DNA from 3 places in the Arthrobacter sp. QXT-31 genome. Region 1 is predicted to be linked to each of the others. Evidence: riboswitches for the same ligand, from Rfam matches in the RefSeq annotation. Region 1 holds a riboswitch; each other region holds the start of a gene.
The links. A riboswitch is a leader RNA that binds a small molecule or an ion and turns the genes downstream of it on or off. The one in region 1 is predicted to bind cyclic di-AMP.

Region 1 (3,905 bases):
GCCCGACGCCGTCCCCCACCCGCGGCGCGACAGCCTCCTGCGGCGGCTGAAGCAGATCGAGCGCTACCGCCAGACCAAGAAATAGAGTTTCATGAAGCCCGAACAGCTCCAGTCCGTCCGGGCCACGCTCCGTTCCCCGCGGCGCCTCAAGACCGAGGCCCTCGCCGGACTGGTGGTGGCCCTTGCCCTCATTCCGGAAGCCATCGCGTTCTCCGTGATCGCCGGGGTGGACCCCCGGATCGGACTGTTCGCGTCCTTCACCATGGCGGTCACCATCTCGTTCGTCGGCGGCCGGCCCGCCATGATCTCGGCCGCAACCGGCGCCGTCGCCCTGGTGATCGCACCGCTGATGCGCAGCCACGGGCTGGACCACCTGATCGCCGCGGTGATCCTGGCCGGGGTGTTCCAGATCCTGCTGGCCGTCCTGGGCGTCACCCGGCTCATGCGTTTCATTCCGCGTTCGGTGATGGTGGGCTTCGTGAACGCGCTGGCCATCCTCGTTTTCATGGCCCAGCTGCCGGAACTGATCGGGGTTCCCTGGCCGGTGTATCCGCTGGTGGCCGCGGGCCTGCTGATCGTCGTCGGCTTCCGCAGGATTACGACGGCGGTGCCGTCACCTTTGGTGGCCATCGTCCTCCTGACGGCCCTCGCCGTGGCGGCCGGGATCGATGTCCCCGCCGTCCAGGACAAGGGCCAGCTGCCGGAAAGCCTGCCCACGCTGTTCATCCCGAACGTGCCGCTCACATGGGAAACCTTCCAGACCATCGCCCCCTACGCGCTGTCCATGGCACTCGTGGGACTGCTGGAATCGCTGATGACAGCCAAGCTCGTGGACGACATCACCGACACCCGCTCCAACAAGACCCGCGAATCCTGGGGCCAGGGCGTGGCCAACATCGTCACCGGATTCCTGGGCGGCATGGGCGGCTGCGCCGTGATCGGGCAGACGATGATCAACGTCAAGGGTTCCGGAGCCCGCAGCCGGGTGTCCACGTTCCTCGCCGGCGTCTTCCTGCTGGTGCTGGTGGTCGCCCTCGGCGACATCGTGGGGCTCATCCCGATGGCGGCGCTGGTGGCGGTGATGATCTTCGTTTCGGCCATCACCTTTGACTGGCATTCGGTGGCACCGGCGACGCTCAAACGCATGCCCAAGTCGGAGACCGCCGTCATGCTCATCACCGTGGGCACGGTGGTGGTCACGCACAACCTGGCAATCGGCGTCGGCGTCGGCGTGCTGGCGGCGATGGCGATGTTCGCCCGCCGGGTGGCCCACTTTGCCACTGTGGAGCGGACGGAAATGGAGCTCAACGGCCGCACCGTGGCCACCTACACAGTGGACGGCGAACTCTTCTTCGCCTCCTCCAACGACCTCTACACGCAGTTCGACTACGCCCGCGACGCCGAGCCGGACATCGACGGCGTGGTGATCGACCTGCACGCCTCGCATCTGTGGGATGCCTCCACCATCGCCGTCCTGGATGCGGTCACGGAGAAATACCGCCGGCACGGGCGCGAGGTGGAACTGATCGGCCTTAACTCGGCCAGCATCCAAATGCGGGAACGACTCGCCGGAAAACTCAACGCAGGAGCGTGAGGTTAATCACGTTACGCGCCCCGAAATCCCTTATCTGACGCGGATCATCCGCGGATGAACGACACGGTGCCGTTACCTTAATGTGACATTGCGGGGAAGCCTCCCGTACGGTGGAAAACGTGCCTTCTTCACCGATGAGGCACTCCCGCGCTGATTGCCTAACTCTGCCGCAGCCCGAGGAACCAATCGAACACCCATGTCAGGCAGAGACGGGGAAACCACTTTTCGGCCCGCTTGAAGCTGGCCTTGGGGTGAAGCCGCGCAGTCCTGGCCATGCTCAGGGCCGCGGCCGGGTGCCTCCCATCCGAATCCGACAGCTCACCTCGCAGGCATCGGGAGAGGCTTCTTCATGTCGTTCCGCTTTAATTCTGGCCGCCGTGCTGCGGTCATCCTTGCCGCATCCGGACTCGCCTTCACCGGCACCGTCGCAGCCAACGCCGCGAACGTTCCGGCACAGCAGGCACAGGCTCCCGCTGCCGCCCCCGCGGCCGCCAACCAGATCCAGGTTCCGCTGACCGCTGCCTCCAGCGTCAAGATTGACTTCGAGCGCCCCGCGGTCACCTCGGCCCCGGCTCCCGCGGCGGCACCCGTCGTCGTGAAGCCCGCGGTGAAGAAGGTTGCAGCACCTGCCGTTGCCGCGGCCCCCAAGGCTGCGCCGGCACCGGCAGCTGCCGCACCGAAGATCACCGTCAAGGCCGCCGCTCCGGCTCCGAAGGCGCCTGCCAAGGCCCCTGTTACGGCGGCCGCAGGCGTCAACGCCGCGATGCTGGCCTCGGCCCGGTCCCAGATCGGCATCACGCAGGACTGCACCGCCATGGTTGAGAAGGCCCTCGGCGCCGCCGGCATCCGCGTGGGTGACCTCGCACCGATGCAGTTCCTGAATCACGGCAGGGTCGTTTCCACTCCTCAGCCCGGCGACATGGTGGTCCAGTCCGGCCACGTGGCCATCTACGCCGGCGCCGGCAAGGTCATCAGCGGCGGCATGAACGGCATCAACGCCACCATGGAGCACCCGCTGTCCTGGCTCACGGCCACAGGTCCCGTCACGTTCGTGCGCGCGGCCTAGCAGAGGCAAGACCGCTGTGTTCCGCTGCCTTGGGGGCGGCGGAATACAGCTGTCCCCCCAAGGTGCTCCCACCTTTCTATAAGGATCGCGGGACACACTGGCTATGCCTGATGAAAGACCGCAGTCTCCGGCTGCGAGTCAGGGCCGCCGGGTCCGGATTGTCCCCCCATGCATTCCGGATCCGGTGCCTGCCAGCCGCAGCGTGCTGCACCTCAGCCTCAGCCTCAGCGGTTCCGGTTCACCCCCGGACAGTACGGTTCCGCCCCTGGGACTTGGCTTCGTACAGGGCAACATCCGCGGCCGCGATGACTTCGTCGAGGTCCGCGGTTTTCGCGTTGTAGGTGGAGATACCGTAGCTGACGGTCGGCATCCGCATCAGTTCCGGGATGTGCTGGCCTGCCAGCCTCCTGCTGATTTCCCCCGCAATGATCTCAGCACTCTTGGGTCCGGCACCGGGAAGCAGGAGGATGAACTCCTCACCGCCGTAGCGCCCGGCAAGGTCCGTGGACCGGACCGCTGCACTGCAGGCCTCGGCAAAGGCCTGCAGCGCGAGGTCACCCGCCGCATGGCCGAAGGTGTCGTTCACCGCCTTGAAATGGTCAAGGTCCGCCAGGATCAGCGAGCCCCCGCCATTAGCCGCTTTGCTTCGCGCCAGCTCCTCGGCCGCCGCCTCCAGGAAGGCGCCGCGGTTAAGGAGGCCTGTCAGGCCGTCCTGCGTGGCAACGGTCCGCAGCGCCCGCGTCTGCTGCTCGGTGCTGAGCCCCGCCATGCTGAACGAAACCACCACCAACAGCACCATAGTCACCATGGTGGTCACCGCGGACCCGAAGAACGTGACGAAGACGGCGCCGTCCTGCCCGTTGATCAGGAAAGCAAGCAGCCGGCAGAAGTAGAAGACCGCCACACCGCCCGCCGCGATGGCCATGGGGATCCTGACCCGGGAATAGCCCGGTTCCAGCCGCCACAGTTCATGCGAAGCCAGGCCGATGAGCGCCGCCATGGACCCCAGGAACACCGCTCCCCCAGCCCAGACGTTGGAGCCGGGGTTGTCGACGGCGGCAGCCACCCCGGCGAGGAGCGGCAGGGCCGCGGACAGCCACGGGCTGGGTTTGAGGTTCCGGAGGGAGCGCGCACCTGCCCAAACGCACGCCGCACCGGAAACCAGCATGACGTTGCCCACGGGGTTGGCCCAGACCTGCTGCGGCGTTCCGTTCATGAGGAAGAACGTCGCGCCGAGGAGGAACA
Region 2 (3,905 bases), 740 kb from region 1:
GGATCAGGACAGCCAGGACGAAGGGGCCGCTGAAGGCGCCGCTGCCGCTGCCGCGGCCCGGGAAGCGGTTGCGGATGCAGCTCCGGCGGAGGGCGCCGCTGGTCCTGAAACAGAGCCCGACGGCGGCACGGGGTCTGGTACTGAGACGGCGGCCGAAGGGGAAACAGAGCCCGTCAGCCAGGAGCACGCCTAACCACACCGCCGAATCAACCGGTCTGGATGTGAGAGCGGCCCCCGCGTTCTTCGAACGCGGGGGCCGCTCTCGTTAACTCGCCCAAGCCCTTTAATAGCCAGACAGCGGACGGCGCCGGCCGGGACAGAAGCCCGGACGACGCCGTCGAACGCTGACGCTTCAGCGTCACCGATGATTCAGGCTGGCTACTTCTTTAGCTCGCCCACCACGTAGTCGATGCACTCCAGGAGGGCGGAGACGTCGGACGGCTCGATGGCTACGAAGGTGGCGATGCGCAGCTGGTTGCGTCCCAGCTTCCGGTACGGCTCCGTGTCCACGATGCCGTTGGCGCGGAGCACCTTGGCGATGGCAGCGGCGTCGATCGAGTCATCGAAGTCGATGGTGGCGATCACGTTGGAGCGCTCGGCGGCGTTGGCAACGAACGGCGTGGCGAACTCGGAGGCTTCCGCCCACTTGTAGATGCGTCCGGCCGAGTCGGCAGTCCGTCCGGCGGCGAAGTCCAGGCCGCCGTTTGCGTTGAGCCACTGCACCTGGGCGTCCAGCGTGACCAGCGTGGACAGGGACGGGGTGTTGTACGTCTGGTTGAGCTTGGAGTTGTCGATGGCGGTCTTCAGGTCCAGGAAATCCGGGATCCAGCGCCCGCTGGCCTTGACGCGCTCGGCCCGCTCCAGCGCCGCCGGGGAGAACAGGCCCAGCCACAGCCCGCCGTCGGAGGCGAAGTTCTTCTGGGGCGCGAAGTAGTAGACGTCCGTCTGGGCCACGTCGACGTCCAGCCCGCCGGCAGCGGAGGTTGCGTCCACGAGTACCAGCGCGCCCTCATCAGCGCCGTTCACCCGCTGGACGGGCGCGGCAACGCCGGTTGAGGTCTCATTCTGCGGCCAGGCGTACACGTCGACGCCGGCCTCCGCCTTGGGTGCGGGGCATGTGCCGGGCTCGGACTTGATGATGGTGGATTCCGCAAGGAAAGGTGCCTTGTTCGTGGCTGCGGCAAACTTGGAGCCGAACTCGCCGAAGGACAGGTGCTGAGCCTTCTGCTCCACCAGGCCGAAGCTGGCGACGTCCCAGAAAGCGGTGGAGCCGCCGACGCCGAGGACCACCTCGTAGCCTTCGGGGGCACGGAAGAAGGTGCTGAGGCCTTCGCGGACGGAGCCCACGAGGTTCTTCACCGGCGCCTGGCGATGGGACGTGCCAAGGAGCGTGGTGGCGGCTGCGGAGAGCGCCTGGATCTGCTCCGGCCTGACCTTGGAGGGGCCGGCGCCGAACCGTCCGTCCTTGGGCAGGAGGTTTGCGGGGATAGTGATGCTGGTGTCGCTCACAGTGGCTCCAATTTTCGGCATGGAAGTGCGGTTCGGCTGGGACGGGGCGATGGCCGGCAGGCAACCGTGACCGCCACGAAGACCCTCCTTATTCTGCCCGAAGCGCGGATACCGCGGGAACACGGACCCGTCATAGTCCGGACACTGAGATACTGCCAGGCGAGGCTTCACGAATTATTCGGAGCTATTCAAAATAGGCTAAGCTGGCAGTACGTACGGGCAGACAGCCGGTGCTGCGCCGCCGTCGGAAATAGCGACCGCCGCAGCAGCTTGCCGGCTCCCGGTGCGGTGGGCCCGCGGTACGGTGGGACGGACACAAATACTGTGCTCGAGGAGCTGAGCTGAATGACGGATCTGATCGACACCACGGAGATGTACCTTCGCACCATCCTGGAGCTGGAGGAAGAGAACATCGTGGCGCTTCGGGCACGCATCGCCGAACGTCTCCGCCACTCGGGCCCCACCGTTTCGCAGACCATCGGGAGGATGGAGCGCGACGGCCTCGTCGTCGTCTCCGGCGACCGGCACCTTGAACTGACGGAGGTGGGCCGCAAGCGCGCCACCGAGGTGATGCGGAAGCACCGGCTCGCCGAGCGCCTCCTTGCCGACGTCATTGGCCTGGACTGGGCGTACGTCCACGACGAGGCCTGTCGCTGGGAGCACGTCATGAGTGAACGGGTGGAGCGCAGGATCTACGAGATGCTCGACCACCCCACCGAATCGCCCTACGGGAACCCGATTCCCGGCCTCGCGGCACTGGGCGGGCAGCCGGCCCGTCCGTTCGCCGACGGTGTGGTGAATCTGCTGGACGCCATGACAGGCTACGGCCCGAATTCCAAGGTCACCGTCAGCCGTCTGGCCGAACCCATCCAGGTGGAGCCGGAGCTGCTCCTCCAGCTGGATGAGGGCGGGATCCGTCCCGGCGCAGCCGTGTCGCTTGAACGCGTGGGGGAGTACATCTCCGTCCGCGTGCCGGGCTTCGAAGGTGCCCTTGAGCTGCCTCCGGAAGTTGCTGCCCACGTGTTCGTACACGTCGCCTGATTTCCTCGCGCTACGGGGCTTGAGAGGCTTCCTGTCAGACATCTGCAGGCAGGATGACCTACCACTTTTGCACAGTGAATATAACGGAATTATTACTGTGCCCTTTAATCCCCTATAGTTAAACGGCAACGCCGATGCAAAAGCGTTACCTGATCTGGAGCCGAACCCTGCCAGCAGATCAGTAGCACGAGTCACCCACTGGCAGGGGCGGGGGAACCACAAACGGCTGTATCTACAGCCTTGGGGTGAAGTCCGCAGCAGCAAGTCTTATCCGCAGAAGGAATCCTCCCGGGATACCCCTGTGCCGGATTGGCTTGCCATGGCGGACCGGGTCTACGCACTCTCTGACCCGAATCCGACAGCTAACTTCGCAGGCTATCCAGAGAGGAAGCAGTACTTGTCCATGCAGAATGCCCGGGGCCGCCGCCGCGCGACCGGTCCCGCTCCGGAGCCGCGCCCTGCGGAAGCCATTGCCGCGGACCGTCCCCGGGACGCCCAGCGTGAAGCGCGCCGCAAGCGCCGGGGTGCGTTCCGGCAGGTCACGGATTTCGCCTCGGCCAGTGGAGTTGGGCAGAAAGCCGGCGTAGCCCTCGCGGCCACCGGCCTGCTGCTGACGGTTACTGTCCCTGCCACGAGCCCTGTCCTGGCTGCCGGCGAGCAGCAGTCAGGGGCGTCCGCTTCGGCAGCCGCACCGGCGGCCCAGCCGAAGGTTTCTGCAGAAGCGGCAGCAAAGATCGATTTCAGCCGCACTTCCGTCTCCACCACGGGTGACCCGGACGGAAAGCTCAAGCAGCTCCTCAGCGCCCAGTCCGCCAGCAGCATCAGCCGCTCGGCGTCGCTGGGAAGCCTGGGCGCGCCGCTGTCCACGATGGTCAAGTCCTCGCCGTTCGGTTACCGGGTCAGCCCGATCACCGGCGGCGCCGGCGAGTTCCACCGCGGCCAGGACTTCGCCGCCCAGTGCGGCACGTCCGTGCTGGCCGCGGCCAGCGGCAAGGTTACCTTCGCCGGGTGGCACCCGTACGGCGGCGGCAACCGGGTGGTCATTGACCACGGCAACGGCCTGGAAACCACGTACAACCACCTGTCGTCCTCCAGCGTCCAGGTTGGCCAGAAGGTCACCCGGGGCGAAGTGGTGGCCCTTAGCGGGACCACCGGCGCTTCCACCGGCTGCCACCTCCACTTCGAGGTGATGGTCAACGGTGACGTCGTTGATCCCGCCGGCTGGCTCTGAGCCAAGCCGAGTGAGAACTCTCATTCCTGTGACACGCCGTGACCTGAATGTGACTTTCGCTCTGAACTGCTGTACCGTCTAAACCGCGTCAACTTCGCCGAAGTTGACGCTCTTGAGTGGATTG
Region 3 (3,905 bases), 320 kb from region 1:
TCGATCGCAACGTGGCTGCCGGCCGCTTACCGGGAGATTGCGCTTGGCGGGCGGGTGGCCCTTGAGCTGCTTCGCGACGATGAGCATGCCACGGCCGATCTCCTGCGGTCCGGGGACGCCGTCGCAGCGATTACCGCGGATCCCCGGCCGGTGCAGGGATGCACTATCCGCCCGCTGGGCATCATGGTGTACCGGGCGAAGGCATCACGTGAGTTTGTGGCCCGCTGGTTTCCCGACGGACCCACACCGGAGGCCCTCGCCGCGGCCCCGGTCATGCAGTACGACCGGAAGGACACCCACCAGCTCGCCGTCCTCGCGCGCGTCGCCCCGGACGCCACGCCCCCGCAGCACTTCATTCCCGATTCGGTCCAGTACGTCGAATCGGTGCACGCGGGCCTGGGATGGGGCATGGTGCCCGACCAGCAGGACCCGGAGAACGAACTCGTGGAGCTTGACCCTTCGTGGAGCGAGGACCTCCGGCTCTACTGGCAGGTGTGGACGCTGGACTCGCCGGGCCTCACAGAGGTGACGGGCGCCGTCGTTCGCGCCGCACAGGCGCTGCCGCCGCACGGCGGCTAGTTGTATTGACCTGAGAGGTTGGTGACGCGGCTGACCGGTGTCTGACCTTTGAGGGCGGTGTGGGCTCGGTGGTGATTGTAGGCATGGAGCCAGTCGGGGAAAGCGGCGACACGCTCGGCCTCTGAGCGGTACGGGCGGATGTAGGCCCATTCCTCGAGCATGGTCCGGTTGAAGCGTTCGACCTTGCCGTTGGTTTGTGGCCGGTAGGGGCGGGTGCGTTTGTGCTTGATGTCCGGGCCCAGGGCTTCAGCGAAAGCGCGGGACCGGTAGCAGTTCCCGTTATCGGTCAGGACGCGCTGGACGGTGATTCCGTGGGCGTTGAACCAGGCATTGGCCCGGGACCAGAAGGCTGCTGCTGTTTCCTTTTTCTCGTCGGTGAGGATCTCGCTGTAGGCAAGACGTGAGTGGTCATCGACGGCGTTGTGGAGGTAGTGATAGCCGGGCCGGCGGTTGGCCGTGGTGCCGGTCTTGTTCTTCCACCCGGCGGTCCTGCCCAGGACCCGGTGTCCGCCGCCATTGGGGATACGGCCGAGCTTTTTGATGTCGACGTGGACCAGGTCCCCGGGCTTGTCGTGTTCGTAGCGGCGGATCACCCTGCCGGTGCCGCGATCGAGCCAGGCCAGTTTCGCGAGCCGGTAGCGGGACAGCACACGATGGACGGTGGAGGGGTGGATGCCCAGCAGATAACCGATCCTGGCAGGGCCCCACCGGCGGTTCACACGGAGGGCGATGATCCGCCGCTCGGTACGCGTGGCAGTCCGCCGAGGCGAAGAGTGCGGGCGGCTGGAGCGGTCCTCCATTGCTTCCGGTCCATGCTCGCGGTAGCGCTCAGCCCAGCGCGCAGCGGTCGGGACCGAGACCTGGAACCGTTCCGCGGCCCGGCGCAGACTCCAACATTGGTCAACGACACACTGCGCGAGCTGCAGCCGGCCACGGGGCGTCAGAAGAGCGTTAGGGTGGGACATGAAGACCTCCGTGCGTGGAATTGGACTCTAGACAAGCCCCACTCCACCCGGAGGTCTTCTTCATGTCACCGAACCACGCCGAGCGTCACTAACGTCCGTGGTCAATACAGCTAGTTAGCCCCGTCAGCCAGCCTGACCGCACCGCCCGGCCGCCCGTCAGAGCCTGCGGCGACGACCGTTAAACGCAGCAGCGGCGGATGCCAAAGCATCCGCCGCTGCCGTATCCGGTTGCCGCCCGGCCGGGCGGACATCCGCGCTGTTAGGCGTTCACCCGCACGTAGGTGGAGCCGGTGAGCCAGGAGGCCGGGTGCACGATGGTTTCGTTGACACCGTTCATGCCGCTGCTGATTGCCTGGCCGTCGCCGATGTAGACGCCGACGTGGCCACCACTGATCATCAGGTCGCCGGGCTGCGGGGAGGAGACCGGAGTGCCGTACTGGTAGAACTGCGTGGGCGCGAGGTCACCGACGGACTTGCCGATGGAACGGAGCGCCTGCTCCACCAGGATGGTGCAGTCCTGGGTGGCACCGAGCTGCGACTGGGCGGAAGCCACGATCGCTGCGCCCACACCGCTGGCCGTCTGGGGCGCGGCCGCCGGCGTTATGGATGCGGAGGCGGTGTAGATGCCCATGCCGGAGGGCTCGGTTGCCGCAGGTGCGGGAGCCGCCGGGGCAGGAGCCTCAGGGACAGCAGGGGCCACGGGAACCTCGGGCACGGCAGGTGCTGCAGCAGCGCCCGGTCCCGGGATCAGGATCTGGTCACCGGGGTAAATGATTGATGCCAGAGACAGGCCGTTCTCCGCGAGGAGTGCATCCAGGCTGACCCCGTGGCGTGCCGCGATGTCACCGAGGGTGTCGCCGGCCACCACGGTGTGGGATGCGCCGGCAACAGCAGAACCGCCGGTTGCCGGGGCGGGGGCTGCAGGCGTGGCGGGCGCAGCCAGCGCCTGGCCGGCAGCGGACTGGACCGCACCGGCGGCACCTGTGGCGGCTTGCGTAGCGGCAGTACCAGACGCGTCGGGCGCGTAGGCACCAGCGTGGGCGGGCGCGCCGGCACCGAACAGGAGACCGGAAGCGACGGCGGCTGCGGCGGCGGGCTTGGCAACCGTCGCGGCGTTGGACTTGAGGGAATACGACAGCCCCTGCAGAGCGATGGACGTCGTGGGGGTGGCGCGATGGCGCGCGAATGACTTACGTGACATGGTGATGGGCCTCTCCCATGCCTGCGGGGTTAGCTGTCGGGTTCGGATGGGAGTCACCCGGTCCTGATTGCCCGCTGCGCGGAGCGTCTGGACTTAACCCCTAGGCCTTGCTGGCAAGGCCGGTACTAACGTGGTTCCCCCGTCCCTGCCTTCGGGTCATTGCGAACGGATCCCGGTCAGCGGCAGGGCTCGGCATTCTGCCCGGGAATGCCCTGAGCGGAACCAAGGCACCCGCCGAGGCTATCGCACGTGGGCATCAAATGTCACATTTCGGTAACGGCGAGGCGGGAAGGAACGCTGACGGAAAGGGCGCCGAGAAGGGCTGGCGGTCCCGAAGGTCCCACCCTACAGGGCCTTTACCGCGCCCAACACCTTTGTCAGGGATTCCTTGGCGTCGCCGAACAGCAGCGTGGTCTGCGGCTCGTACATGAGATCGTTCTCGATTCCGGCGAACCCGGGCCGCATGGACCGCTTCAGGAACACCACCTGCCGGGCGTCCGCCACTTCAAGGATCGGCATCCCGTAGATCGGCGAACCGGCGGTGGTCTTGGCCGCCGGGTTCACGACGTCGTTCGCGCCCACCACCAGCGCGACGTCGGCGGTGCGGAACTCAGAGTTGATCTCGCCCATTTCCTTGAGCGATTCGTACGGCACATTGGCCTCGGCAAGCAGCACGTTCATGTGCCCTGGCATGCGCCCCGCGACCGGATGGATGGCGAAGTCCACCCGGATTCCGCGGGATTCCAGGGCCTGTGCCAGCTCCGCCGCGGTGTGCTGCCCCTGCGCCACGGCCAGCCCGTACCCGGGAACGATAATTACGCGCTGCGCGTAGCCCAGCAGCACCGCCACGTCCTCCGGGCTGGACGAGCGGACCGGACGGTCGCTCACGGCGGTGGATCCCGCCGTCGAACCTCCCCGGAAGGCCCCGAAAAGGATGCCGGCCACGCTGCGGCCCATGGCCGCGGCCATCGCCCGGGTGAGGATGGTGCCCGACGCCCCCACGAGCGTGCCGGCAACCACCAGCAGCACGTTCCCCAGCACCAGGCCGGACGCCGCAACAGCGAGGCCGGTGAAGGCGTTAAGCAGCGAGATGACGATCGGCACGTCTGCGCCGCCCACCGGCAGGACCAGCAGCACGCCGGCCACCAGGCCCAGCAGCA

Region 2: linked by a shared signal. The riboswitch ahead of BWQ92_RS06045 (M23 family metallopeptidase) and the one ahead of BWQ92_RS09450 (NlpC/P60 family protein) in region 1 are both predicted to bind cyclic di-AMP.
Region 3: linked by a shared signal. The riboswitch ahead of BWQ92_RS10875 (LysM peptidoglycan-binding domain-containing protein) and the one ahead of BWQ92_RS09450 (NlpC/P60 family protein) in region 1 are both predicted to bind cyclic di-AMP.

What each region holds. Positions count from the first base shown of each region.
Region 1 is NZ_CP019304.1:2,081,417-2,085,321, forward strand. It holds gene BWQ92_RS09440 (GTP pyrophosphokinase) at 1-85, shown strand, start outside; gene BWQ92_RS09445 (SulP family inorganic anion transporter) at 92-1,594, shown strand; cyclic di-AMP (ydaO/yuaA leader) riboswitch at 1,776-1,940, shown strand; gene BWQ92_RS09450 (NlpC/P60 family protein) at 1,944-2,660, shown strand; gene BWQ92_RS09455 (GGDEF domain-containing protein) at 2,899-3,905, opposite strand, start outside.
Region 2 is NZ_CP019304.1:1,339,739-1,343,643, reverse strand. It holds gene BWQ92_RS06060 (DUF3027 domain-containing protein) at 1-193, shown strand, start outside; gene serC (phosphoserine transaminase) at 379-1,509, opposite strand; gene BWQ92_RS06050 (metal-dependent transcriptional regulator) at 1,855-2,550, shown strand; cyclic di-AMP (ydaO/yuaA leader) riboswitch at 2,699-2,942, shown strand; gene BWQ92_RS06045 (M23 family metallopeptidase) at 2,954-3,781, shown strand.
Region 3 is NZ_CP019304.1:2,399,913-2,403,817, reverse strand. It holds gene BWQ92_RS10885 (ArgP/LysG family DNA-binding transcriptional regulator) at 1-579, shown strand, start outside; gene BWQ92_RS10880 (IS481 family transposase) at 576-1,544, opposite strand; gene BWQ92_RS10875 (LysM peptidoglycan-binding domain-containing protein) at 1,804-2,745, opposite strand; cyclic di-AMP (ydaO/yuaA leader) riboswitch at 2,751-2,912, opposite strand; gene BWQ92_RS10870 (NAD(P)(+) transhydrogenase (Re/Si-specific) subunit beta) at 3,091-3,905, opposite strand, start outside.